2 linked regions of the Actinokineospora alba genome follow. Each later gene encodes a partner of the first gene's protein in a complex. Links are inferred from orthologs where the notes say so. Each region holds a gene or a part of one and is shown on either strand. Other genes may lie near its edges.

Region 1 (10,353 bases):
TTCTACCTGATGTTCACCGACACCACCGGCAGCGACGCCGGGTGGAACGGCGCGGGCCAGTTCCTGTTGCGCGCCAAGGACCCCACGTTCACCGTCGACGTGGAGACGCTGTCGCCCGGCGGTTTCCGCGCGTTCAGCAGCACCGCCGCCCGAATGCGCTCCGTGGTCGACGCGTTCAGCGCGGACCTCATGTGGGTGCCCGCGCTGGGCGCGTTCGCCATCGCCCACGAGACCGAGCACGGCACGACGATCACCTTCTGGGACAAGGATTTCCGCAGGTCACCCGCGCAGCCCATCCACATCCCGGGCCCGTGGAAGGAAGGCCCCGGCCTGGTGCGCGACCCGCAGGGGCACGCCATCCGCTCGGTCGAGGACCCGTGCGACCGCATCCCCGTCGACTTGGTCCGCGCGACCCGCACCGGGCACGCCCCGACCGACTTGGTCCACTTCGGCGCCGACATCGCGAACGCGGGCGCCTGCGAAGACCCGGCCCGCGCGCCCGAGGCGCTGCGCGGGTTCGCCATGCCATCGCCGCAGCGCACGATCGATGTGGTGGTCGAGGGCGGCCTGCTGCGGGTCGAACGCCGCGCCGTGGCGGAGCGGCTCGCCGTCCGCGTGCTGGACAGCCGCATCCCCGCGCTCGAATCCCTGCCGGTCCGCGCCCGCCTCGACGCCGCCGCCAAGGTGGTCACCGCCGACAGCCGCCTGGCCTTCGTGCTCGACGAACACCTCTGGCCCTTCACCGACCCGGCGCTGGCCGCGCTGAACTCGTCCGTCCCGGTCCCCATCACCCCACGCCGCTGGCGCGACTACCCAGACGCCCCCACCCTCACCCCCTGACCCGCGAGTCGCCCCTCCAGGCAAACGAGTCGCCCCTCCAGGCAAGTGAGTTCAACGGTGAGCCTGGGCCGCGAGCACCGCGAATGTCGAACTCACTTGCCGGAGGGGGCGACTCACTTGCTGGAAGGGGCGACTCGCGGGGTTAGGTGCGGGACTTGCGGCGTTTGCCTGCGGTGGGGGAGGGGCGTTCGAGTTTGGTGCCGACGATCAGGCCGAGACCCGCGGGGACGAGCACGAGCAGGGCGGTGAACGCGGCGCCGCCGGTCAGGGCTGAACCCAGGGAACTGGTGCCCGTCTGGTCCACCAGCACGGCCCGCCCGATGACGGTCAGCACCGCCGAACCCCACCCGGCGATCAGCGCGGCGATGACCCAAGCCCGAGCCCGGTCGGCCACGCCGCGCCAGGCGTCCACCGCCGCCCAGGTCGCTGCGACACCCACCAGCACGCCCAGGACCAGCGCCTCGACAAACGTCCGCCCGGTCGGCTCGGATGCCTTGAGCATCGCCACCACGACCGCCGCCACCGCGTGGACGACGGCCAACACCACACCCCGAATAACCCACGTCTGCATTACTGCAGAGTAGGACGTGACGACCCGACGAGGGAGCTTGGTGAGTCGTAAGCTCACGTCTATGCCTGACGCTCACGTTCGTCGCCGCGCCAACCTGCGCGAGTTGCTGCGGGAGCAGGGGCTCGACGCCGTGCTGGTCGCCGACCTGCTCAACCTGCGCTACCTCACCGGCTTCACCGGTTCCAACGGCGCGCTGCTCGTGCACGCCGACGGCGAGGAGCGCACGGTCTTCTGCACCGACGGCCGCTACGTGGAGCAGGCGAGCCTGCAGGTCCCCGAGCTGGAGCACCTCATCGACCGCTCCAGCGCGCTGGCCCTCGCCGCGAAGGTGGACAACGACGCCGCCTACCGCCGCACCGGGTTCGAGAGCCAGCACGTCTCCGTCGACGGTCTCGACGCCCTCACCGAGGCCGCCCCCTCGCTCAAGTTCACCCGGGCGCCGAACCTGGTCGAGCGGCTGCGCATGGTCAAGGACGACACCGAGGTCGAGGCGCTGCGGATGGCCTGCGCCGCGGCTGACCGGGCGCTCGCCGACCTGATCGAGCACGGCGGCCTCACCGTGGGCCGCACCGAGCGTGAGGTCGCCCGCGACCTGGAGAACCGGATGCTCGACCACGGCGCCACCAAGCCCTCGTTCGACTCGATCGTCGCCACCGGCGCCAACTCGGCCATCCCGCACCACCGCCCCACCGACGCCGTCCTGCACCAGGGCGACTTCGTCAAACTCGACTTCGGCGCGCTCATCGACGGCTACCACTCCGACATGACTCGGACCCTGGTGCTCGGTCAGCCCGCCGACTGGCAGCGCGAGGTCTATGACCTGGTCGCCGCCGCACAGGCGGCGGGCCGCGCCGCTCTTAAACCGGGAGCCCGAGTACAGGACGTCGACGCCGCCGCTCGCGAGGTGATCGAGAACGCCGGCCGCGGTGCGGAGTTCCTCCACGGCCTCGGACACGGCGTCGGACTCGAGATCCACGAGGCACCCGCCCTGGCCAAGACCGGTGAAGGTACACTTTCCGCCGGCATGGCGGTCACGGTCGAGCCGGGGGTCTACCTGTCCGGCAAGGGCGGTGTCCGCATCGAGGACACGCTGGTCGTGCGGGATGGCCGACCCGAGCTCCTCACCTTGACCACCAAGCAGCTCATGGTCGTCTAGGACGATCACCCATGCGCGAAACACAGGAGATCTAGCTCGTGGCTTCGACCAACGACCTGAAGAACGGCCTGGTGCTCAACCTCGAGGGTCAGCTCTGGACCGTCACCGAGTTCCAGCACGTCAAGCCGGGTAAGGGCCCTGCCTTCGTGCGGACCAAGCTCAAGCACGTGATGACCGGCAAGGTCGTCGACAAGACGTTCAACGCCGGCGTCAAGGTCGACACCGCGACTGTCGACCGCCGCGACATGACCTACCTGTACAACGACGGCTCCGAGTACGTCTTCATGGACGGCGACACCTTCGAGCAGATCTCGATCTCGCCCGAGGTCGTCGGCGACGCCGCGAAGTACATGCTCGAGAACAGCAGCGCGAACGTCTCCTCGCACGAGGGCACGCCGCTGTTCATCGAGCTCCCGGTCTCGGTCGAGCTCGTCATCGAGCACACCGACCCGGGCCTGCAGGGCGACCGCTCCACCGGTGGCACCAAGCCGGCCAAGCTGGAGACGGGCGCCGAGATCCAGGTGCCGCTGTTCGTCACCACGGGCGAGAAGGTCAAGGTCGACACCCGCGACGGGCGCTACCTCGGCCGGGTCAGCAGCTGACGTGGGAGCCCGAAGCAAGGCACGCAAGCGCGCGGTCGACCTCCTTTTCGAGGCGGCCCTGCGAGGCGACGACCCGGTCACCCTCATGGCGACCCGGGTCGGCTCGCCGGACGTCGCCCCGGTGAACGACTACACGATCACGCTCGTCGAGGGTGTGTGCGCCAACCAGGCCCGCATCGATGAGTTGCTCACCGAACACGCCGAGGGCTGGACGCTCGACCGGATGCCCGCCGTTGACCTCGCGGTCCTGCGGCTGGGCCTCTACGAGATCCTCTGGGCCGACGACGTGCCCGACGCCGTCGCGATCGACGAGGCCGTGCAGTTGGCCAAGACGCTCTCGACGGATGACTCGCCGCGGTTCGTCAACGGCGTGCTGGGTCGGATCGGCGGTATCGCCGACCGGCTCCGTGCTTCTCGCTAGGCACTAATGAAAAACACCCGACCGCGCAGCATCCCCGTCTGCGCGCGTTCGGGTGTTTTGCTGTCCCGGCTTAATCCTCTTTGGACGGGCGGGCCTCAGGGGGCAGCACGCCCCAGTCGATGAGCTGCTCGGTCAGCTCGCCGGGGGTCATGTCGTAGATGATCGCGAGCGACCGCAGGTCCTCGGTGCGGATCGAGAGCACCTTGCCGTTGTAGTCGCCGCGCTGGCTCTGGATGGTCGCCGCGTATCGGGCCAGTGGGCCGACCTTCTCCGCGGGCAGCTGCTGCAGCCGCTCCAGGTTGATCACGATCTTCGTGGCGGGCTCGGCACCGGACGGCACCCGGCCCTCAGGCAGGAGTTCCACCACCGGCACGCCGTAGAAGTCCGCGAGTTCGGCCAGCTTCTGCACGGTGACGGCACGGTCACCGCGTTCGTAGGAGCCGACCACGACGGCCTTCCAGCGGCCGCCGGACTTCTGCTCGACGCCATGCAGCGACAGCCCCTGCTGCTGGCGGATGGCGCGGAGCTTGGCTCCTAGCGCCTTGGCGTAGTCGCCCATGCGGCGGTTCTCCGTTCGTTCGCCCCGACGGCGCTAAGCGACAGCCTCGGGTAGCTTCAAATCAACACGCTGAGTAATGGTTACCCAGAGTTGTCACCAGGTCAAGCTGATCGGACCATGAGACCTGGCGAACATGCCCCCGACCACCCGCCAAGTCGCCGGAATCGGCCTGATACGGTCGACGTGAGCCCAGGTCAACTGGGTTGATCGACATCCTTTAAAGCCCGTCCAGTGAGGCGGGGAAGGAGTCCACTGTGGCGTCGCGAGACCGCGGCGCGGCAGACCCGGCTGGGCAGCGTGAGCTGCTTTCGGCCGGCGATGTCGCGCGCACCATCGCTCGAATGGCCCATCAGGTCATCGAGAAAACCGCCCTCGGCGCATCCGGGGCGAGCCCGGTCGTGTTGCTGGGCGTACCCACTCGTGGCGGCCCGCTGGCCGAGCGGCTGGCCGCGAAGATCGCCGAATTCACCGACATCCAGGTCCCGGTGGGCACGCTGGACGTGACCCTTTACCGCGACGACCTGCGCCGCAAACCCACCCGCCCGCTCGGCGCGACCGCGCTGCCGCCTGGTGGGATCGACGACGCCCTGGTCATCCTGGTCGACGACGTGCTGTTCTCCGGCCGCACCATCCGCGCCGCCCTCGACGCGCTGCGCGACGCCGGCCGCCCGCGCGCGGTCCAGCTCGCCGTGCTCGTCGACCGCGGCCACCGCGAACTGCCCATCCGTGCCGACTACGTGGGCAAGAACGTGCCCACCGCCCGATCCGAGGAGGTCGCCGTCCTACTCGCCGAGACCGACGGTCACGACGCCGTTCTGCTGCGCAGGCCGGAGGAGTCCGAGTGAAGCACCTGCTGAGCACCGACGGCCTCGACCCGGCGACCGCGCTGGCCATCCTGGACACCGCCGACGGTCTCAAGAAGACCCTGCTGGGCCGTGAGGTCCGCAAGCTGCCGACGCTGCGCGGCCGCACGGTGATCACCATGTTCTACGAGAACTCCACCCGCACCCGCGTCTCGTTCGAGATCGCCGGGAAGTGGATGAGCGCCGACGTGGTCAACGTCTCCTCCGGCGGGTCCTCTGTGGGCAAGGGCGAGTCCCTTCGCGACACCGGCCTCACGCTGGCCGCCGCGGGCGCCGACTGCGTGATCGTGCGCCACCCGGCTTCGGGAGCCGCGCATCGTCTCGCGGGCTGGCTCTCCGAGGTCGGCACGAGCGTCATCAACGCGGGTGACGGAACCCACGAGCACCCGACGCAGGCCCTGCTCGACGCGGCGACGCTGCGCGACCGGCTCGGCGGGATCGACGGCAGGCGCGTCGCGATCGTCGGTGACGTCCTGCACAGCCGGGTCGCGCGATCCAACGTGCACCTGCTGACCGCGCTCGGCGCCGAGGTCGTCCTCGTCGCGCCGCCCACGCTGCTGCCCGCGGGTGTGGAGAACTGGCCGGTTCAGGTCAGCCACGAACTCGACGCCGAGTTGCCGACGCTGGACGCGGTCATGATGCTTCGGGTGCAGGCCGAGCGCATGCACGGCGGCTTCTTCCCGTCCGCCAAGGAGTACTCGATCACTTACGGCCTCAGCGAAGCGCGGGCGCGGTTGCTGCCCGAGCACGCGGTCGTGCTGCACCCCGGTCCGATGCTGCGCGGGATGGAGATCGCCCCGGCGGTCGCCGACTCGCCGCGCGCGGCCATCACCGAACAGGTCGCCAACGGGGTGCACGTCCGGATGGCCGTGCTGTACCACCTGCTGGCCGGAGAGGAAGACGGTTCATGACCCTGGTCATCCGCGGCGCCAAGCCCTATGGCGAAGGCGATCCCGTAGACCTGTTGATCCGCGACGGTGTCATCGCCGAAATCGGCAATGGCTTAGAAGCCGACGAGGTCATCGAGGCGGACGGCCTGGTCGCCCTCCCGGGGTTCGTCGATCTCCACACCCACTTGCGTGAGCCGGGTCGCGAGGACACCGAGACGATCGAGACCGGTTCCCGCGCCGCCGCCCTCGGTGGCTACACGGCCGTGTTCGCCATGGCCAACACCGACCCGGTCGCCGACAACGCGGTCATCGTCGAGCACGTGTGGCGGCGCGGCCAGGAGGTCGGCCTCGTCGACGTCCACCCGGTCGGCGCGGTCACCGTGGGCCTCAAGGGCGAGAAGCTCGCCGAGCTGGGCACCATGGCCAAAGCGGGCGTGCGGATCTTCTCCGACGACGGCCTCTGCGTCGCCGACCCGCTGATCATGCGTCGCGCCCTGGAGTACACCAAGGCGTTGGGCGTGGTCATCGCGCAGCACGCCGAGGAGCCGCGGCTGACCGTCGGCGCGCAGGCCCACGAGGGTGAGACGGCCGCGCGCCTGGGTCTCACCGGCTGGCCCGCGGTCGCTGAGGAGTCCATCGTCGCCCGCGACTGCCTGCTGGCCCTGCACGCGGGCGCCAAGCTGCACGTCTGCCACGTCTCCACCGAGGGCACCGCGGAGGTCCTGCGCTGGGCCAAGGGCCGCGGCACCCAGGTCAGCGCCGAGGTCACCCCGCACCACCTGCTCCTCGACGACGACCGGCTCAACACCTACGACCCGGTCAACAAGGTCAACCCGCCGCTGCGCACCGCCAACGACGCCAAGTCGCTGCGCGCGGCGCTGGCAGACGGCACGGTCGACTGCGTCGCCACCGACCACGCCCCGCACGCCCACCAGGACAAGGACTGCGAGTGGTCCGCCGCCCGCCCCGGCATGCTCGGTCTGCAGACCGCGCTGCCGATCGTGGTGGCGACCATGGTCGAGCCGGGCCTGCTGGACTGGCGCGGTGTCGCCCGGGTGATGAGCGAGCGCCCCGCTGAGATCGCCGGGCTACCCGATCAGGGTCGCCCGATCGCGGTCGGCGAACCGGCGAACCTGACCCTGGTCGACCCGGCGGGCCGTTGGACGGTCCACGGCGCCGACCTCGCCAGCATCGCCGCCAACACCCCGTACGAGGGCATGGAGCTGCCGGGCACCGTGGTCGCCACGCTGCTGCGCGGCGAGGTCACCGCCCGCGACGGGAAGGCGGTCCGATGAGCAGGCTCGGGCTTTCCCTGCTGTTTTTGGCGATCTTCCTGCTGCTGGTCGGCCTGATGCTGTGGGGCTACCGCAACCGCGGCCGCCGACAGTCCGCTGTCCTGCCCGCCTTCCCGCAGGTTCCCGCGGGTCTGCTCGAGCGCGTGCGTTCGCGTGAGACCGAGGAACTCCTACCGCCGAGCACGGGCGTCTACGCGAGCACCGTGACGGACAAGAGCTGGCAGGACCGGGTCGCCGTGGGCGACGTCGGCTACCGCGCCGACGCGACCGCCCACCTGCTTACCGAGGGCGTGCTCTTTGACCGCACCGGCGCGAGTCCCGTGTGGATTCCCGCCGAGTCGGTCGTGGACGCGCGCACGGAGGCCGGCATCGCCGGAAAGATCATGGGCGGCGACGGCCTGCTCGTGATCCGCTGGGCGATCGGCGACAGCCAGTTCGACACCGGCTTCCGGGCCGACGAGAAGACCGATTACGAAACATGGGTGCCCGCTGTACGCGCCCTGAAGACCAATACCCCGGAGGTACCGCACGGTGAGTAAGAGCACGCGGACTGCCGCCGCGTTGGTGCTGGAGGATGGCCGGGTCTTCCGCGGCGAAGCCTTCGGCGCCACCGGCACCACGTTCGGCGAGGTGGTGTTCTGCACCGCGATGAGCGGCTACCAGGAGACCCTGACCGACCCGTCGTACCACCGGCAGATCGTGGTGGCCACCGCCCCGCAGATCGGCAACACCGGCTGGAACGACGAGGACGACGAGTCGACGAAGGTGTGGGTGTCCGGCTACGTCGTGCGCGACCCCGCGCGCATCGCCTCCAACTGGCGCTCCACCCGCAGCCTCGACGAGGTCCTGGTCGACCAGGCCGTCGTCGGCATCAGCGGCGTCGACACCCGCTCTTTGACCAGGCACATCCGCGAGCGCGGCGCGATGCGCGCCGGTGTGTTCTCCGGCGACGACCTGACCGACGTCGACAACATGGTCGGCCGGGTCCGGGAGATCGAGCAGATGGCGGGCGCGGACCTCGCGCGCGACGTCACGACCAAAGAGACCTACGTGGTCAAGGCCGACGGTGAGCGCCGCTTCCGGGTGGCCGCCCTCGACCTGGGCATCAAGTCCAACACCCCGCGGATGATGGCCGCGCGCGGCATCGAGACCCACGTGCTGCCCGCGTCGGCCACGCTCGACGACATCCTCGCCATCGAGGCCGACGGCGTCTTCCTGTCCAACGGCCCGGGCGACCCGGCCACCCAGGACCACGCGGTCGCGCTGACCAAGTCGGTGCTGGAGCGGCGGATCCCGCTGTTCGGCATCTGCTTCGGTAACCAGATCCTCGGACGCGCGCTCGGCCGCGGGACGTACAAGATGCAGTACGGCCACCGCGGTATCAACATCCCGGTCATCGACGTCGCCACCGGCCGGGTCGCGATCACCTCGCAGAACCACGGCTTCGCCCTCGAAGGCGAGGCGGGGGAGCGGTTCGACACCCCCTTCGGCGCCGCCGAGGTCAGCCACTACTGCCCCAACGACGGCTGTGTGGAGGGTGTGCGCGCGCTCGACGTGCCCGCGTTCTCCGTGCAGTACCACCCCGAAGCGGCGGCCGGACCGCACGACGCCGCCGATCTGTTCGACCAGTTCGTGACTCTGATGGGAGGCGAAGATGCCTAAGCGTGAAGACATCAAGCACGTGCTGGTGATCGGGTCCGGCCCGATCGTCATCGGCCAGGCTTGCGAGTTCGACTACTCCGGCACCCAGGCCTGCCGCGTGCTGCGCGAGGAGGGCCTGCGGGTCAGCCTGGTCAACTCCAACCCGGCGACGATCATGACCGACCCGGAGTTCGCCGACGCCACCTACATCGAGCCGATCACGGCCGAGTTCGTGGAGAAGGTCCTGCAGGCCGAACTCGACGCGGGCCACCCGGTCGACTCGGTGCTCGCCACCCTCGGCGGGCAGACGGCGCTCAACACCGCCGTCGCCCTGCACGAGAAGGGTGTCCTGGAGAAGTTCGGCGTCGAGCTGATCGGCGCCGACATCGAGGCCATCCAGCGCGGCGAGGACCGGCAGAAGTTCAAGAACATCGTCGCCGACATCGGCGCCGAGACCCCGCGCAGCCGCGTGTGCCACTCGATGGAAGAGGTCCGCGAGACCGTCGCCGACCTGGGTCTGCCGGTCGTCATCCGCCCGTCGTTCACCATGGGCGGCCTGGGCTCCGGCATGGCGCACACGCACGACGAGCTGGAGCGGCTCGCCTCCACCGGCCTCACCGAGAGCCCGGTCACCGAGGTGCTCATCGAGGAGAGCGTGCTCGGGTGGAAGGAGTACGAGCTCGAGCTGATGCGCGACCGCAAGGACAACGTCGTCGTCATCTGCTCGATCGAGAACATCGACCCGATGGGCGTGCACACCGGCGACTCGGTCACCGTCGCCCCCGCGATGACGCTGACCGACCGCGAGTTCCAGCACATGCGCGACGTCGGCATCGACGTGCTGCGCGCGGTCGGCGTGGACACCGGCGGCTGCAACATCCAGTTCGCCATCCACCCGGGCAACGGCCGCATGGTCGTCATCGAGATGAACCCGCGGGTGTCGCGTTCCAGCGCGCTGGCGTCGAAGGCGACCGGCTTCCCGATCGCCAAGATCGCCGCGAAGCTCGCCATCGGCTACACGCTCGACGAGATCACCAACGACATCACCGGCGAGACCCCGGCGTCGTTCGAGCCCACCCTCGACTACGTCGTGGTCAAGGTCCCGCGGTTCGCGTTCGAGAAGTTCCCCGGCGCCGACGCCACGCTGACCACGACGATGAAGAGCGTCGGCGAGGCCATGTCGATCGGCCGCAACTTCGTCGAGGCGCTGGGCAAGGCCCTGCGGTCGATGGAGACCAAGGACGCGAGCTTCTGGACCCGGCCCGACCCGGACACCATGACCCAGGAGACCGCCCTCGACGCCCTGCGGACCGCGCACGACGGCAGGCTCTACACCGTCGAGCGCGCGCTGCGGATGGGCGCGAGCGTCGACGACGTGCACCAGGCCAGCGGCATCGACCCGTGGTTCATCGACCAGATCGCGTCGCTCATCGAGCTGCGCACCGAGGTCATGGACGCGCCCGTGCTCGACGAGCCGCTGCTGCGTCGGGTCAAGCGGGCGGGCTTCTCCGACCG
Region 2 (4,557 bases), 5.7 Mb from region 1 along the record:
CAGAAGCTCGCCGAGGAAGACCCGACTTTCCGGGTCAACCAGGACGACGAGACCGGTCAGACGATCATCGCCGGTATGGGCGAGCTCCACCTCGACATCCTCGTCGACCGCATGCGTCGCGAGTTCAAGGTCGAGGCGAACATCGGCAAGCCGCAGGTCGCCTACCGTGAGACGATCCGCCGCACGGTGGACAAGCTCGACTACGTCCACAAGAAGCAGACCGGTGGCTCCGGCCAGTTCGCGAAGGTCATCATCAAGCTCGAGCCGCTGGCCACCACGGACGGCGTGCTCTACGAGTTCGACAACAAGGTCACCGGTGGTCGCGTGCCGCGGGAGTACATCCCGTCGGTCGACGCCGGTGCGCAGGACGCCATGCGTTACGGCGTGCTCGCCGGATACCCGCTCGTCGGGTTGAAGCTGACCCTGCTGGACGGCGCGTACCACGAGGTCGACTCCTCGGAAATGGCCTTCAAGGTCGCCGGTTCGATGGCGCTCAAGGAAGCCGCGAGGAAGGCCGACCCGGTCCTGCTCGAGCCGATGATGGCGGTCGAGGTGACCACGCCCGAGGACTACATGGGTGAGGTCATCGGCGACCTGAACTCCCGCCGTGGCCAGATTCAGGCCATGGAGGAGCGCAGCGGTGCCCGGATCGTCAAGGCACTGGTGCCGTTGTCCGAAATGTTTGGGTATGTCGGCGACCTGAGGTCCAAGACCCAGGGCCGCGCGAACTACTCGATGGTGTTCGACTCCTACGCCGAGGTTCCCACGAACGTCGCCAAGGAGATCATCGCAAAGGCTACGGGGGAATGACCCCCAACCGGAGCACCGCACGATAGGTGCGGGCTCTCCGGGGGGTCTCCCCGGGGTCCGCACATTTGACCCTGAATAGCCGCCACCGAATGTCCGGTCAGGCGGGAAGTACTAGTCCAGGAGGACACAAAGTGGCGAAGGCGAAGTTCGAGCGGACCAAGCCGCACGTCAACATCGGGACCATTGGTCACATCGACCACGGCAAGACCACGCTGACCGCGGCGATTTCCAGGGTCCTGCACGACAAGTTCCCCGACGTGAACCCTCTGATGAACTTCGATCAGATCGACAAGGCGCCGGAAGAGAAGCAGCGCGGTATCACGATCTCGATCGCACACATCGAGTACGAGACCGGCAAGCGTCACTACGCGCACGTCGACTGCCCGGGTCACGCGGACTACATCAAGAACATGATCACCGGTGCCGCCCAGATGGACGGCGCGATCCTCGTGGTCGCCGCGACCGATGGTCCGATGCCGCAGACCAAGGAGCACGTGCTCCTGGCCCGTCAGGTCGGCGTGCCGTACATCGTTGTCGCGCTGAACAAGGCCGACATGGTGGACGACGAGGAGATCCTGGAGCTCGTCGAGCTCGAGGTTCGCGAGCTGCTGACCGAGTACGAGTTCCCGGGCGACGACCTGCCGGTCGTGCGCGTCTCCGCGCTCAAGGCCCTCGAGGGTGACGCCGAGTGGGGCGAGCGCCTCATGGAGCTCATGACCGCGGTCGACGAGAGCATCCCGGAGCCCGAGCGGGAGACCGAGAAGCCGTTCCTCATGCCGATCGAGGACGTCTTCACGATCACCGGCCGCGGCACCGTCGTGACCGGCCGTATCGAGCGCGGCATCATCAAGGTGAACGAGACCGTCGAGGTCGTCGGAATCCGCGAGAAGGCGCTGTCGACCACGGTCACCAGCATCGAGATGTTCAAGAAGTTCCTCGACGAGGGTCGGGCGGGTGACAACGCGGCGCTGCTGCTCCGCGGTGTCAAGCGTGAGGATGTCGAGCGCGGCCAGGTTGTGGTTCGCCCCGGCACCACCACCCCGCACACCGACTTCGAGGCGCAGGCGGTCATCCTGAGCAAGGACGAGGGTGGACGTCACACCCCGTTCTTCAACAACTACCGCCCGCAGTTCTACTTCCGCACCACCGACGTGACCGGTGTCGTTACCCTCCCCGAGGGCACCGAGATGGTCATGCCGGGCGACAACACCTCCATGACCGTGAAGCTGATCCAGCCGATCGCCATGGACGAGGGTCTGCGGTTCGCCATCCGCGAGGGTGGCCGCACCGTGGGTGCCGGTCAGGTCACGAAGATCATCGCTTAGTTCCGATCCGGGGTGTCCGAGTTAGCTCGGACACCCCGGTTTGGATTGCCGCACCCTCGTGTGGCATTCTTTATGGGTTGCTCGTTGCGGGGCGGCCGGTCAGCTTCTTACCGGCCGCCTCGGCACGAGTGCCGGGGTCTATTACGACCCTCGGATCTTTGGTTTGGCCCCCGTGGCGATGAGTCCTCCACCAGTGGAGCTCGGAATCGACAAGGGACCCGCATGTGGAGTCGGCGCGACACGCCCGACCGCGTGGACCGGGGAAGCCAGGGATCCGAACACCGAATTGACTTATGAACAGGGAAGCGGCGCGGCACGGCCTTTGCGGGCCCGCCGGGGATCGCAACCGCACCGCAGCGGTACGAGACAGAGGAACGGCAAGCCATTATGGCGGGACAGAAGATCCGCATCCGGCTCAAGGCCTACGACCACGAGGCGATCGACGCGTCCGCGCGCAAGATCGTGGAGACCGTGACGCGCACCGGCGCGCGGGTCGTCGGGCCAGTGCCGCTGCCCACCGAGAAGAACGTCTACTGCGTCATTCGCTCGCCGCACAAGTACAAGGACTCGCGCGAGCACTTCGAGATGCGTACGCACAAGCGTCTGATCGACATTCTCGACCCGACGCCGAAGACGGTCGACGCGCTCATGCGCATCGACCTGCCGGCCAGTGTCGACGTCAACATCCAGTAAAGCGTGCGTGGCGAGAGCGGCGGAGAGTAACGATAGCCATGTCTGACAGGCAGATGAAGGGAATCCTGGGCACCAAGCTCGGGATGACCCAGATCTTCGACGAGAACAACCGGATCGTTCCGGTGACCGTCGTCAAGGCGGGACCCAACGTGGTCACGCAGATCCGTAACCAGGAATCCGACGGCTATGTCGCGGTCCAGCTGGCGTTCGGCGCCATCGACCCGCGCAAGGTCAACAAGCCTGAAGCCGGCCACTTCGGCAAGGCGGGTGTGACGCCGCGCCGCTTCCTCGCGGAGCTGCGCACCACCGACGCCACCGAATACGAGCTCGGCCAGGAGATCACCGCTGAGGTGTTCGAGGCCGGTCAGGTCATCGACATCACGGGGACCACCAAGGGCAAGGGCACCGCGGGTGTCATGAAGCGGCACGGCTTCAAGGGTCTGGGCGCCTCGCACGGCACCCAGCGCAAGCACCGCTCCCCGGGTTCCATCGGTGGCTGTGCCACCCCGGGCCGCGTGTTCAAGGGCCTGCGGATGGCGGGCCGGATGGGCAACGTCCGGGTGACCACCCAGAACCTCAAGGTGCACCAGGTCGACGGCGAGTCCGGCCTGATCCTGATCAAGGGCGCCGTTCCGGGGCCCAAGGGCGGCCTCTTGTTCCTGCGTTCCGCAGCTAAGGGTGGTGCCTGATGACCAGCATTGACATCAAGACCCCCGCGGGCAAGACCGACGGCACTGCCGAGCTTCCCGCAGAGATCTTCGACGTGCAGGCGAACATTCCGCTGATGCACCAGGTGGTCACGGCGCAGCTCGCCGCGGCCCGCCAGGGCACGCACTCGACGAAGACTCGTGGCGAGGTCTCCGGCGGCGGCAAGAAGCCGTACCGCCAGAAGGGCACCGGCCGCGCCCGTCAGGGCTCGACGCGTTCCCCGCAGTTCGTCGGCGGCGGTATCTCGCACGGCCCGCAGCCGCGCGACTACGCCCAGCGGACCCCCAAGAAGATGAAGGCCGCCGCTCTGCGCGGTGCCCTCTCCGACCGGGCCCGCTCCGGCCAGGTGCACGTGGTGACCGGCCTGGTGGACGGCGACAAGCCCTCGACCAAGACCGCCCGCAACCTGCTGGCCACGCTGACCGACGCCAAGCGCGTTCTGGTCGTGCTGACCCGTGACGAGGACGTCGCCTGGGTGTCGGTGCGCAACCTGCAGAACGTGCACGTGATCGCGCCGGACCAGCTGAACACCTATGACGTGCTCGTCAACGACGACATCGTGTTCACGAAGGCCGCGCTCGACTCGTTCCTGTCCGCCCCGACCCGCGGCGCCAAGGCTTCGGCCAAGGGCTCCGAGGTCCAGGGCCTCGTCGGCGACTCGCGCTTCGGTGCGGGCAGCCACGACGCGCTGGAGGACGGCTCGCAGCCGGAGGGTTTCCCGATCAAGGGCAACGCCGACTCGAAGCTGTACCACGCGCCGGGCACCGCTTTCTACGACCGGACCGTTGCCGAGGTGTGGTTCGCCACCGCCGAGGACGCTGAGAAGGCTGGCTTCCAGTTGCCGCCGTCGCAGCGGAAGTCTGAGGAGGACAAGTGATCCCCGATCCCCGCGACATCCTGCTCGCGCCGGTGATCTCCGAGAAGTCCTACGGGCTCCTCGAAGAGAACAAGTACACCTTTGTGGTGTCTCCGGACGCCAACAAGACCCAGATCAAGATCGCGGTCGAGAAGGTCTTCGGCG

The links.
Region 2: the proteins of nusB (region 1) and rpsJ are in contact, whole or in part, in a solved structure (PDB 3D3B), measured with the Escherichia coli proteins. The link is inferred for Actinokineospora alba from one-to-one orthologs.

Annotation. Positions count from the first base shown.
Region 1 is NZ_SNXU01000001.1:6,811,201-6,821,553, reverse strand. Bases 1,940-4,880 are described here. They hold nusB (transcription antitermination factor NusB), read left to right. Parts: upstream 1,940-3,170; coding sequence 3,171-3,590; downstream 3,591-4,880. Other genes in these bases: pyrR (bifunctional pyr operon transcriptional regulator/uracil phosphoribosyltransferase PyrR), read left to right, coding at 4,404-4,880; bldD (transcriptional regulator BldD), read right to left, coding at 3,661-4,149; efp (elongation factor P), read left to right, coding at 2,606-3,169; C8E96_RS30710 (M24 family metallopeptidase), read left to right, coding at 1,940-2,567. Also shown: C8E96_RS30720 (glycoside hydrolase family protein), read left to right, coding at 1-840; C8E96_RS30715 (B-4DMT family transporter), read right to left, coding at 983-1,411; more of C8E96_RS30710, read left to right, coding at 1,473-1,939; more of pyrR, read left to right, coding at 4,881-4,994; C8E96_RS30685 (aspartate carbamoyltransferase catalytic subunit), read left to right, coding at 4,991-5,923; C8E96_RS30680 (dihydroorotase), read left to right, coding at 5,920-7,197; C8E96_RS30675 (PH-like domain-containing protein), read left to right, coding at 7,194-7,736; carA (glutamine-hydrolyzing carbamoyl-phosphate synthase small subunit), read left to right, coding at 7,729-8,859; carB (carbamoyl-phosphate synthase large subunit), read left to right, coding at 8,852-10,353. UniProt on the Escherichia coli protein: Part of the processive rRNA transcription and antitermination complex (rrnTAC). The complex forms an RNA-chaperone ring around the RNA exit tunnel of RNA polymerase (RNAP).
Region 2 is NZ_SNXU01000001.1:1,075,628-1,080,184, reverse strand. What follows is about bases 1,258-4,175. They hold rpsJ (30S ribosomal protein S10), read left to right. Parts: upstream 1,258-2,522; coding sequence 2,523-2,828; downstream 2,829-4,175. Other genes in these bases: rplD (50S ribosomal protein L4, sunset domain variant), read left to right, coding at 3,517-4,175; rplC (50S ribosomal protein L3), read left to right, coding at 2,867-3,517; tuf (elongation factor Tu), read left to right, coding at 1,258-2,135. In the rest of the region: fusA (elongation factor G), read left to right, coding at 1-810; more of tuf, read left to right, coding at 942-1,257; more of rplD, read left to right, coding at 4,176-4,413; rplW (50S ribosomal protein L23), read left to right, coding at 4,410-4,557. UniProt on the Escherichia coli protein: Involved in the binding of tRNA to the ribosomes. Part of the processive rRNA transcription and antitermination complex (rrnTAC). The complex forms an RNA-chaperone ring around the RNA exit tunnel of RNA polymerase (RNAP).